Linked DNA regions of Immundisolibacter sp.. The protein of the gene in region 2 binds, or shares a complex with, the protein of the main gene of each other region. Links are inferred from orthologs where the notes say so. Each region holds a gene or a part of one and is shown on either strand. Other genes may lie near its edges. The genes, in order: dapF and H5U26_RS12455.

Region 1 (6,222 bases), on a different replicon or contig from region 2:
GCGCCCGGAGACGCTGGCGCAGGCCATCGATCCGGACTGGGCCGGCATCGTGTTCACGGTGGACATCACCGGCGGCATCGCCGGGCGCGGCATGTTCGCCAGCCGCGAAAAAATCCGCGCCGTCATGTACGGCGGCCTGGTCAACACCGTGGAAGCGTGCAAGCAGCGCGGCTTCAAGGGCCGGCTGGTGCTGCTGTCGACGATTGGCCTGACGGAACCCTCCACCGCCATGGCGATCCTGAACCGGGTCAAGCCGGGCCTGCGCGACCACTCGCTGGACAAGGGCGAGTACCTGAAAAAAAGCGGCCTGGACTGGACCATCGTGCGCGCCGGCATCCTGAACGACAAACCCGGCGGTGCCCACGCGCTGACCATCACAGCCCAAGACTGGCCGCTGCAGATGCGCTACCAGATTGCCCGCGCCGATCTGGCGCGCGTGATGCTGGCCTGCGTCACCCATCCGGCGGTCGGCAGGCGCGAACTGAGCGTGTTCTGGGGCGAGGCCGGCCACGACAGCGACGCCGAGCTGGCCGCCAAACTGGCCGCATTGGCCGGCTAGGGCCGCAGGGCGCGCATGCTCGCGCGCTGGCGCGATTGGCTGGCCGGGCGCCGCAGGGCACCGGCACTGGAGGTGGCGCAGGACTGGCCTGCCGCCTTCGCCCGCGTGCCGGTGCTGGCCCACTGGCCGCAGGCCGATCGGCAGCGGCTGCAGCAGCTTGCGCTCGACTTTCTGGCGGCCAAGGTTCTGGAGCCGGTTGACCAGGCCACCATCGACCGCCCACAGGCGCTGGCCATCGCCCTGCAGGCGGCGCTGCCGGTGCTGAATCTGGGCCTTGACTGGTACCGCGGCTGGCATGCGCTGGTGCTGTACCCGGACGAGTTTCGCAGCCGCTTCGAGGAGGTGGACGAAGCCGGCGTGGTGCACCAGGTCGAGGACTGGCGCAGCGGCGAGTCCTGGGCCGCCGGGCCGCTGATCCTGTCCCTGGCCGAGGTCGCGGCCGGCGGGCAGGGCCACGGCCACAACGTCGTCATTCACGAATGCGCGCACAAGCTCGACCAGCTCGATGGCGACACCAATGGCCATCCGCCCCTGCACCCGGGCATGGATCCGGCCGCCTGGACAGCCGCCTTTTCCGCCGCCTACCGACACCTCGGTCGGCGTGCGCTGCGCCACCTGCGCACCGTGCTCGACCCGTATGCCGCCCAGTCACCGGCCGAGTTCTTCGCCGTGGCGAGCGAGATGTTCTTTGACGATCCGCCCGGCCTGCAGCGCGGCTACCCGGCCGTCTACGCGCAACTGGCGCTGTTCTACCGCCAGGATCCGGCCGCGCACTGGCCGGCGCTGGCCGAGCCGCCGTGAGCCTGCCGGAACAGATCCTGCTGCTGGTGCTGGTCACCGACCCGTTCGGCAACCTGCCACTGGTGCTGGCGGCCCTGGGGCGGCTCGACGCTGCCGCCTACCGGCGCGCCGTGCTGCGCGAGTCCCTGTTCGCGTTCGGCGTGCTGCTGCTGCTCGGCTGGGGCGGCGCGGGCCTGCTGCGTGCCTTCGGCATCACCGAGCCGGCGCTGCACATCGGCGGCGGGGTGATCCTGTTTCTGCTGTCGCTGCGCATGATTTACGGCGGCCCGCAGGGCGCCTTCCAGGACGGCTACGCAGCCGACCCATTGCTGGTGCCGATCGCCGTGCCGGCGATTGCCGGGCCGGCGGCCATCGCCACCGTCATCCTGCTGCGGACCCAGCAGCAGGTGCCGCTGGGGCTGCTCGCGCTGGGCCTGCTGGGGGCCATGCTGGTCACCCTGGTCACGTTTCTGCCGGGGCGACGCATCGCCCAGTCACTTGGGCCGCGCGGCCTCAACGCCCTGGAAAAGTTGACCGGCCTGCTGCTGAACCTGGTCTCGGTGAACATGATGCTGGAGGGCGTGCGGCACTTTCTGGCCTGAGACGCTGCGCACCACAAACGACCATGAACACTGTTTGTGATAGGTTTCACACACGTTTTCCCACATCACGCTGGACCGCATGACAGCCGACTCCCCCGCGGCAAACGTCGTCACGCTCAGTGGCCTCAAGGCTGCCTGCAGCACCTGCAATCTGCATGACCTTTGCCTGCCCTACGGCATGAGTGATGCCGATGTGGCCGAGCTGGAGCGCATCGTATCCCGCACCCGCCCGTTCACTCGGGGCAGGATACTGTTTCGGGCCGACGAGCCATTCCGGGCCATCTACGTGCCGCGCAGTGGCGCGGTCAAGACCTACATCCTGGGTGCGGACGGCAGCGAGCAGATCATCGGCTTTCACCTGCCCGGCGAGGTGATTGGCCTGGACGGCATGATCGAGCACCGGCATCAAGTCACCGCCCAGGCCCTGCAGCTGGCCGGCGTGTGCGAGGTGCCGTTCGATCTGCTGGAACACGCGGCGGCCCGCGTGCCGGCCCTGCAGCATCAACTGATGCGCCTGATGAGCCGCGAGATCGCCGGCAAGGAGCAACAGCTGCTGACCCTGGGCGACCATTCGCCGGAGCGACGCCTGGCGCTGCTGCTGCTCGATCTGTCGCAGCGCTACGCCCAGCGCGGCTTCTCGGCGACCGAATTCAACCTGCCCATGTCACGCCAGGACATCGCCGCGTATTTGCGCCTGGCGGCCGAAACGGTAAGCCGTGCCTTCGGCAAGCTGCAGCGCGATGGGCTGGTGCATGTCGACGGTCGTCTGGTGCGCATCACCAACAGCAGTGCGCTGGCGGCCTTCTCAGGCCAGCTGTCGGCAAACGACCAGAGCCGGGTTTCCTGACCCGTGGGAGGCCCGCCCTCGGGCCGAATCTGCGGCAGCTTCGCGGCGGGGCGCCGCTCCCACCCTCAAGCCAAGTGCTGTGGGAGGCCCGCCTCGGGCCGAATCTTCACTGGAAAAACCCCCGTTGGAGGCCCGCCCCCGGGCCGAACCTGTGACAGATTCGCGGCGGGGGCGCCGCTCCCACCGAGTGCCATTTCCTACAGGGCGCCGCACCCGGTCAGGGGGCTTTGCGGCGGGCCCGCGGGTGCGCCGCGTCGTACACGCGCGCCAGGTACTGAAAATCCACGTGCGTATAAATCTGTGTGGTCGCCAGGCTGGCGTGGCCCAGCAGTTCCTGCACCGCGCGCAGGTCGCCGGACGATTCCAGCAGATGGCTGGCGCAGGAGTGGCGCAGCAGGTGCGGGTACACCCGCCGGTCGATACCCTGGCGGTCGGCCCAGTAACGCAGGCGCTGCTGGACGGTCCGCGGCGACAGGCGTGCGCCGTGGCGGCTGACGAACAGCGCCGGACAGTCTGCGGCCAGGGTCGCGCGCAGGGTGAGCCAGTCGCTCAGGGCGTCCCGCGCCCGGCTGCCGACCGGCACGATGCGCGTCTTGCTGCCCTTGCCGGTGACCCGCGCGCTGGCGTCGGCAAGATCGAGATCCGCCCGGTCCAGCGCCACCACCTCGGCCAGGCGCAGGCCGGACGAGTACAGCAGCTCGAACAGCGCCCGGTCGCGACGGGCCAGCGGGTCCTCGCCGGCAAAGTCGAGCAGGCGCGCCAGATGGTCGGCGTCCAGCGTTGCCGGCAGGCGGCGCGGGCTTTTGGGCGCCGCAATGCCGGCGGTCGGATCGGCCGGCAGGCAGCCGGCGTCCAGCAGCGGCCGGTAATACGCCCGCAGCGCCGCCAACAGGCGGGCGATGCTGCGCCCGGCCAGGCCCTCGCGCGCCAGCATGCCGATCAGGCGGCGCACCTGGGGCGGCGTGAGGCCAGCAAGGCTAGTGGCACCCAGCGCCGGCAGCAGCCCTTCGCAGCGCAGCAGGTCGCGCCGGTAGGCGCTGAGTGTGTGCGGACTTGCCCGGCGCTGCAGGGCCAGCGCGCTCAGAAACTCATCGACGCTCGGGACCGCCTTCACGCGCCCGACAGGCGGTGCCAGTGCGCGCCCGTGAGCTGCGCCAGGCGTTCCAGCAGCAGGGTGCCCAGCTCCGGGCTGAAGCGCTCCGAATCATGGGAACCGAGCAGCAGCAGGGCCGGAGCCGCTCCGGCGGCCAGCGGCAGGATGGCCGCCGAGACGGTCTGCGCGTCCAGGTACGGCTGCACGATGGGCAGCTCGGACTGCGGCAGGCAGCGCGGCTTGCTGCGCTCGATGTCCGCGGTGAAAGGGGCGGGGTCGAACGCGCTGACCAGAAGCGGCGTACCGCTCGCCGGGGCGGTATGCGCCAGCACGCGCAGCGCGTCGGTGCCGAAGTCGCGCCGCAGGTGTGTGGCCAGGGCATGCAGCAGCGCCGCGATGTCGCGGCAGGCGGCCAGGGCGATCGCCAGCTCGAACAGCTTGCGGTACTGGTCGTCGTGCCGGTGGGCGGCCTCGATGACGGCATCCAGGCGCGCCGTCAGTGCCCGGTTGCGCTCGCGCAGCACCGCCACCTGGCGCTCCACCAGCGATACGGCGCCGCCGGTGGGGTGGGGCACGTCCAGCGCCTCGAACACCTGCGGGTGGCTTTCCAGGAAATCCGGGTTCAGCAGCAGGTAGGCGGCGACCTGATCGGCGTCGGCGGCGGGTTTGGCGATGGATTTTTTCATGCGGCGAGTGTGCCCTCGAACACGGTGACAGCGGGGCCAGTGAGGAAAACCGGCGTGCCCGGACCGGCCCAGGCCAGCTCCAGCACCCCGCCGGGCAGATGCAGGCGAGCCTGCGCATCGAACAGGCCCCAGCGCACGCCCGCGACGAACGCCGCGCAGGCGCCGGTGCCGCAGGCCAGCGTCTCGCCGGCGCCGCGCTCGTACACGCGCAGCCGGCCCTCGCGGCGATCGACGACCTGCAGGAAGCCGACGTTGACGCGGCGCGGAAAGCTGGCGTGCGCCTCGATCAGCGGCCCGAGCGTGCCGACCGGCGCGCTGTCCACGTCCGGCACGCGCAGCACGGCGTGCGGGTTGCCGATGGCCAGCGCTGCGATGGTCAGCGTCTGGTCGGCCACCTGCAGCGGGTAATCGAGCGCCTCGGCGGGCGCCTCGAACGGGATGCGCGCCGGTTCGAAGCAGGGCACGCCCATCTCCACCTCGACCTGGCCGTCGCCGAGCAGGCGCGGGTGCACCGGGCCGCCCAGGGTGTCGAAGCTCAACGTCGTTTTGTCGCTCAGCCCCTGTTCGTGCACGAAGCGCGCCGCGCAGCGGGCGCCGTTGCCGCAGTGCTCCACCTCGCCGCCGTCGGCGTTGAAGATGCGGTAGGTGAAATCGGCCTCGGCGCGCCGCGGCGCTTCCAGCAGCAGCACCTGGTCGCAACCGACGCCGAAATGCCGGTCCGCCAGCGCGCGAATCTGCGCCGTGCTCAGGGCCACCGCCTGGCGCACGCCGTCGATGACCACGAAGTCATTGCCCAGGCCGTGCATTTTCGTGAAGCGTAGCCCGGCGCTCACGGCGCGGCCTCCAACGCCAGCCGGCCGGCGTAGTCGCGGGCGAACTGGTAGGCGCTGCGCCCGCTGCGGCTGCCGCGGCTCAGCGCCCAGCGCAGGGCCTCCTCGCGCCACTGTTCGATCGGTGCCCGGCAGCCCAGTTGCTCCAGCCAGTGCTGGGCAATGCCCAGATAGCGATCCTGGTCGAAGGCGTGAAAGGCCAGCCACAGGCCGAAGCGCTCGGACAGGGCGATTTTCTCCTCCACCGCTTCGGCGAAATGGATCTCCTCGCCGACGTGGCGCGTCAGGGCGTTTTCTTCCTGATATTCGGGCAACAGGTGGCGGCGGTTGGAGGTGGCATAGATCAGCAGGTGCTCGCGTCCACCACTGACCGAGCCGTCGAGGGCCACCTTGAGCGCCTTGTAGGCCGGCTCGTCACTGCCAAACGACAGGTCGTCGCAGAACACGACGAAGCGATAGGGCAGGCCGGCGGTCGCGGCGGCGATGTCCGGCAGGTCGATCAGGTGGTCCTTGTCGACCTCGATCAGGCGCAGACCCGCGGCCGCATGGCGCGTCAGCAGCGCCTTGACCAGCGAGGACTTGCCGGTGCCGCGACTGCCCCACAGCAGCGCGTCATTGGCCGGCGCGCCGGCCAGGAACTGGCGCGTGTTGCGATCCAGCGCCGCCTTGGCGCGGTCGATGCCCTGCAGGTCGTCCAGGTCCAGGCGCTGCGGGTGGGCGATCGGCACCAGCGCGCGCCGCTTGCCGGGCAAAACCTGCCAGCGCGCCGCCAGGGTCGCCTGCCAGTCGACAGGCGCAGGGGGCGCTGGCAACAGGTTCTCCAAG
Region 2 (6,187 bases):
ACCCGCCGCGAGGTCCGCTTCGGACTGCTCACGGCGGCGCAGCTGGCGTCCGAGTCGCCGCCGCAGCAAGGCCTGGCGGGTCCGGTAGGCGGTGCCCAGCAGCCAGTGCAGAAGGCCGAACAGCAACAGCGCGAGGACCAGCGCCAGCAGCAGGCTGCGAATCTCGATCCGCCAATCCCCCCACGCCAGCAGCAGGTATCCCGGTTGCCCGGCCACCACGCTGGCCGCCAGCACGCCGGCCGCGGCCGCCAGCAGCAGCCACAGCAGGCGCCTCATGGCATGCGGTCCGTGCTCACGGCGCGGCGCAGCGCTTCGAGTTGCTCATCGAGGCCGGACAGATCCGGCAGCGGCGGGCGAAGGTCGATGCCGGCCAGACGGGTCAGCGAGGCCAGGGCTTCGGCGGTGGCCGGCTGGCTGGTGTCCAGATACGCGTCGGCCCAGCTGCGCAGGTCGGCCAGTTCTGACTGCAGGGCGAGGCTATCGCGCCGGTGCAGGGCGAAGTCGGCGGCGGTCAGCTTCAAGGCCAGTTGCTGTCGCAGATACGCATGTTCCTGCGGTCGCAGCAGCGGTTGCACTGGCGTGCCGACGCGCTGTACCACGATGATGTCCCCCAGCTGATTCCAGACCTGCTGCACCGTGCCGCGCCAGCCGGACGGGGCGGCTGCGACAGCCGTCGTGCCCGGTTCCCGCAGGGCGGCGGTGCGCAGGGCGGCGGCAACCTGCGCCAGTTCCTGGCCAAGCGCGTTCACGTCCGGCACCTGCACCTTCTCCAATGCGGCGCGGGCACTGGAGATCGCCCGGCGCAGGTCGTCGCTGTGGGGGACAGCCTCCAGACTGGCACTGGCCAGGCCAAGTGCCAGTGCGGCTCGCCCAGGGTCGTAATCCATCCCAGCCGAGCGTTGTGCACCGCGCAGCAGATACGCCACTTCCGCCAGCGACCATTCGGCGAGCTGCGCCGGACCCAGCCGGTCCAGGCGCCTTGCCAGGTCGCGGCTGCGGGCTTCGAGGGTGGCAACGTCGTCGTTCACGGTGGCCTGCCAGGCGTCGAGTGCATCCAGGCGCCGCGCCAGTTCGCTCTGATTTGCAGCCTGTTCGGCCAGTTGTGCCCGCAGCGGCAGCCAGATGCGCAACCACACGCCCGCGCCGGCGAGGACCAGCGCCACGAGCACCAACACGGCGCCCAGCAGCCGCGGAACACGCGATCGCCCCCCGGGCCGACCGACTTTTGCGCCCGCCGCCGCAGGTGGGTCCGCCGCGGTCGGCGACCCGGCCGGTTCTGCCGTTGAATCAGGCACGCTGGGACTGCGGGTGTGCGAGCGGCGGCGCCGGCACCCGGCACGCCAATTCCTCCAGCGCCAGGCGGTAGACCTCGCGTTTGAAGTTGACGATCTGCGTCAGCGGGGCCCAGTAATCGACCCAGCGCCAGGCATCGAACTCCGGGGTGCCATCGGCGTCGAGGCGGATGCGCTCCTCGCCCGCGGTCAGGCGCAGCAGGTACCACAGCTGTTTCTGGCCGATGCACGGCGGCCGGTCGCGCCGCACATAGCGGCGCGGGATCATGTAACGCAGCCAGCCCTGGGTGGCGCCCAGCAGTTCCACGTCCTCACAGGTCAGGCCGACCTCTTCCCGCAGCTCGCGATACAGCGCCTGTTCGGGCGACTCTCGGTGCTTGATGCCGCCCTGGGGGAACTGCCACGCGTTCTGGCCGATGCGCCGGCCCCAGAACACGAGGCCAGCGTCGTTGACCAGGATGATGCCGACGTTTGCCCGGAAGCCTTCCGCATCGATCATGGCGCGATCCTTCTGCTATTGCGTACGCTGCCGGCAAGGGCCGAAGCCTTGGCACGGCACTGTAAACTTGCGGTCGATGTTAGCACGCAGCCCTACCTGGAACGGCCCCGAATGGCCCGCACGCTTGCCCTGTTCGATCTGGACAACACCTTGCTGACCGACGATAGCGACTACCTGTGGGGGCGCTATCTGTCCGACGCCGGCTTGGTCGACGGCCCCGCCTACGAGGCCCAGAACGCGCGCTATTACGCCCTGTACAAGGCCGGCGACCTGGACATCCACGAATTTCTGGCCTTTGCGCTGCGCCCGTTGCGGGAGCTGCCCCTGGCGCGCCTGCTCGAGCTGCGCGAGCGTTTCGTGGCCGAGTGGATCGTCCCGCGGGTGGCGCCGGGGGCGAGGGCCCTGATCGAGCGCCACCGCCGCGATGGCCACATGCCGGTCATCATTACGGCCACTAACCGTTTCGTGACCGGGCCGATCGCCGGCCTGCTGGGCGTGCCGGCGTTGATCGCCACCGAGCCGGAGCGTGACGCGGAAGGTTTCACCGGGCGCGCGCTGGACCCGCCCTGTTTTCAGGCCGGCAAGGTGGCTCGCCTCAAGGCCTGGCAAAGCCGCTATGGCTACGCCGGTGCGTACACCTATTTCTATAGCGATTCCCACAACGATCTGCCGCTGCTGGAGCAGGTGGATGTGCCGGTCGTGGTGGATGCGGACCCGCAACTGACGGCGATTGCCGCCGCCCGTGGCTGGTCGCAGATCAGCCTGCGCGGGGTGCCCTGAGCGTGCTGCGCGGCAGCCGGGCCGGCGCCGCTGGGGGTCTGCTATCATCGTCGCCGCTCGTGGGTGATCCGCCGTGGTGTTCAGGCACACGGCAATGCCCCACGAACATGCAACGCCCCGCACCCGCCGGGGCGTTTTGTTAACCGTCCGCGCCTGGGCTTAACTTACGTTGCGCTACTCCAATTCAGCGGTTTTTCGACGGGCGTGCACGGCCGTCGTCGGGCTTTATGCAGTGCTCCTGAGCGTGGCCGGGCAGGCGGCGGTGAGCCAGCCGAGCGATGCCCAGTGCGGCAGCGCATTCGAGTTCATCGGTCCCGATCCGGCGGTGGCGGCGCGGGCCAAGGCGAGCGGTCAGCCGATCTACGTGGTAGCCGACTCGTCGGAAGCCCAGCCCTCGGGGGATATTTTGCTCAGCGGCCAGGCGGCCATCGTCAAGGGCGATCGTCAGCTCAACGCCGACGAGGTCACGTTCAACCGCGACAGCCAGGCGGCGGTGGCCACCGGCGCGGTGGTGTTCGGCGACAGCCGCATGATGCTCGAGGGCAGCAGCCTGTCCTACAACATCGACGCCGACCAGGGCACCATCGAGAACGCCAGCTATGCGCTGCGCGAGAAGCGGGCGCGGGGTCGCGCCACGCGCATCATTCGCCGCGATGCCAGCCGGCATACGCTGGAAGGCGCTTTCTACACCACCTGTCCGCCGGGCAAGCGCGACTGGGCGGTGCGCTCGACCAAGGTCGATCTGGATTTTGACGCCGGCAAAGGCTCGGCGCGCAACGTGGTGCTGGACTTCAAGGGCATACCGATCCTGTACAGCCCGTATTTCAGCTTTCCGCTCTCCGACAAGCGCAAGTCGGGTTTCCTGGCGCCAAGCGCCGGCAATTCCGACGAAATCGGTTTCGAGCTGCGGGCGCCGTACTACCTGAACCTGGCGCCCAACTACGACGCCACCATCACCCCCCGCTACATGAGCAAGCGCGGGTTGATGATGGAGGGGCTGGGGCGCTACCTGTTCACTGACGTGCAGGGCGAGATCGGCGGCAGTTTCCTGCCGTCCGACAAGGTTGCCGACCGCAACCGCAACGCCCTGTTCATGTCCCAGTCAGGCGCCTTCACGCCGCGCTGGACGCATTACCTCACCTACAACAGCGTGTCCGATGACGCCTATTTCGAGGACTTCGGTAACGGCATCAGCGATGTAAGCACCACCCACTTGCAGCGCCTGGCAAACACCACCTACAACGGTGACAACTGGCGTGTCATGGGGCAGGTCGAGACCTATCAGACCCTCAGCGGCACGCGGCCGTACCGGCGCCTGCCGCAGCTGATGTTCAACACATCCGGCTTCACGTTCGGTGGCCTGAATTACGCACTGGACAGCGAGTACACCGCCTACGACCACCCGGACCTGGTCGATGGCACGCGCCTGGACCTGTATCCCAGCATCAGCCTGCCGTGGGAGCGGGCGGCGTTTCGGATCGAGCCACGGGTCGGCTTTCGCTACACGCAGTACCAGCTGAACGACCAGTTGCCGGGGCTGGACGATGCGCCGAGCCGCTCGGTGCCGATCCTCAGCCTGGACAGCGGGCTGTTTTTCGAGCGTGACCTCGACCTGTGGGGCGTGAGCGCGCAGCAGACGCTCGAACCGCGGCTGTTCTATCTGTACATCCCGCAGCGGGACCAGGACGACATTCCCGTGTTCGACACCGGCGATACGGATTTCAGCTTCCAGTCGCTGTTTCGTACCAACCGCTTTTCTGGCCCGGATCGCCAGGGCGATGCCAACCAGGTCACGGCGGCCGTCACCAGCCGTTTCCTGAGCGGGACCAGCGGGGTCGAGATGCTGCGCGCGAGCCTCGGCCAGATTCGCTACCTGCGGGATCGCCAGGTCAGCCTGCGCCCGGGCCCAGCGCTGGACAGCCGCGAGTCGGCCATCGTCGGCGAGCTATGGGCGCGCCTGACACGCGCATTGACGGCCAGCGGTGATCTGGAATGGGATCCGGACAGCGGCAGCACGCAGCGTTCCGTGTTTGGCCTGCATTACCGGGGCACGGGCGGCACGCTGCTGAATGCGTCCTATCGCATGCGCCGGGAGCTGCCCAACTTGTCTGCGCCGGGTCTCACCGACAGCCTGGAACAGATCGACCTGTCGGGCGTCGTCCCGCTGGGCCGAAACTGGCAGCTGGTGGGCCGGTCTTACTACTCGCTGCCGGAGTCCAAGATCATCGAGAGCTTCGTCGGTCTGGGTTATGAGAGTTGCTGCTGGGGCGCGCGGGTGGTTACCCGGCGCTACATCCGCAACCTCAGCGGCGAGACCACCAGCGCCATCATGTTCGAGCTCGAACTGAAGGGACTGACCAACATCGGCAACAAAGTGGAAAACCTGCTCACCGAAGGCGTGTTCGGCTACGACCGCAACGCCTACGGCTTCTGATTGCGATCCTGCGGACAAGGCACCCTGACGTGAAACGATTGCTCGCCGTGCTGTGCGCCGTTGTGTTGCCGTGGGCGGCACCGGCGGCCAACCTTGACCGCGTCGTGGCGGTCGTCAACAAGGACGTGATCGTTCAGAGCGAACTCGAGCGCGAGGTGCAGCGCATCCTGGCGGATTTGCGCAGCCGGGGCACGGCCACGCCGCCGCGACGGGAGTTCGAGCGGCAGGTGCTCGAGCACCTGGTAGTGCGGCGCTTGCAGATGCAGCTGGCCGACCAGGCCGGCATCAACATCGGCGACGACGAACTGAATTTCACGCTGCAGAACATCGCCGCCCGCAACAATCTGTCGCTGGCCCAGATGCGCGAGGCAGTCGTCGCCGACGGCGGCAGCTTCGAGGATTTTCGTGAGCAGATCCGCAGCGAGATGCGCATCACCCAGCTGCGCCAGAAGGAAGTCATTTCCCGCATCAACGTGTCCGATGCCGAGGTCGAGCGCTTCCTGGCCGAGGGCGGCGATACCGCCGCCGGCCGCTACCACCTGGCGCACATCCTGATTGCCCTGCCGCCGGACCCGACGCCGGAGCAAGTGCGAAGCATCGAAGCCCAGGCACAGCAGGTGCATTCGGAGCTGATCGCAGGCGCCGATTTCGCCAGCACCGCGGTGGCGGTATCCAAAGGTCAGCAGGCCCTGGAAGGCGGCGATCTGGGCTGGCGCAACGCCGACGAGCTGCCGCCGCCGTTCGTGGCCGCGGTGCGCGATCTGCCGCCCGGCGGCATCAGCGCCGTGATTCCGAGCGCCAGCGGCTTTCACATCCTGAAACTGCTGGAGTCCGATGCCGCCGGCGGCCGTCATGTGGTCGAGCAGACGCATGTCGAACACATCCTGGTCAAGGCCGAGGCCGGGCGCGAGGAGGAGGCACGGGCGCGCATCGAATCCCTGCGCCAGCGCATCCTGGCCGGCGAGGACTTCCATGAACTGGCGCGTACCCATTCCGACGATCCGGGTTCGGCGGTCAAGGGCGGCGACCTGGGCTGGGTCAGCGCCGAGGAAGTGGTTCCGGCATTCTCCAGCGCAATGCAGAGTCTTCCAGAGGGCGAGCTGAGCCAGCCGGTGCAGTCCAACTACGGATTTCATCTGATCCGCGTGCTCGGACGGCGCAGTCACGACGACACTGAAGCGT

What was found.
Region 1: the proteins of H5U26_RS12455 (region 2) and dapF are in contact, whole or in part, in a solved structure (PDB 5YGU), measured with the Escherichia coli proteins. The link is inferred for Immundisolibacter sp. from one-to-one orthologs.

The regions. Positions count from the first base shown.
Region 1 is NZ_JACIZD010000027.1:630-6,851, reverse strand. What follows is about bases 3,469-6,222. They hold dapF (diaminopimelate epimerase), read right to left. Parts: upstream 5,374-6,222; coding sequence 4,564-5,373; downstream 3,469-4,563. Other genes in these bases: H5U26_RS14810 (ATP-binding protein), read right to left, coding at 5,397-6,222; H5U26_RS14820 (DUF484 family protein), read right to left, coding at 3,899-4,567; H5U26_RS14825 (tyrosine recombinase XerC), read right to left, coding at 3,469-3,902. Also shown: H5U26_RS14845 (NAD(P)H-binding protein), read left to right, coding at 1-559; H5U26_RS14840 (M90 family metallopeptidase), read left to right, coding at 575-1,360; H5U26_RS14835 (MarC family protein), read left to right, coding at 1,357-1,941; fumarate/nitrate reduction transcriptional regulator Fnr, read left to right, coding at 2,021-2,788; more of H5U26_RS14825, read right to left, coding at 3,006-3,468. UniProt on the Escherichia coli protein: Involved in the succinylase branch of the L-lysine biosynthesis and in the biosynthesis of the pentapeptide incorporated in the peptidoglycan moiety. Catalyzes the stereoinversion of LL-2,6-diaminopimelate (L,L-DAP) to meso-diaminopimelate (meso-DAP).
Region 2 is NZ_JACIZD010000014.1:35,168-41,354, forward strand. The notes cover bases 40-2,758. They hold H5U26_RS12455 (RNA pyrophosphohydrolase), read right to left. Parts: upstream 1,792-2,758; coding sequence 1,288-1,791; downstream 40-1,287. Other genes in these bases: H5U26_RS12445 (heme biosynthesis HemY N-terminal domain-containing protein), read right to left, coding at 40-276; H5U26_RS12450 (uroporphyrinogen-III C-methyltransferase), read right to left, coding at 273-1,163; H5U26_RS12460 (HAD family hydrolase), read left to right, coding at 1,903-2,571. In the rest of the region: more of H5U26_RS12445, read right to left, coding at 1-39; LPS assembly protein LptD, read left to right, coding at 2,804-5,005; H5U26_RS12470 (peptidylprolyl isomerase), read left to right, coding at 5,035-6,187. UniProt on the Escherichia coli protein: Master regulator of 5'-end-dependent mRNA decay.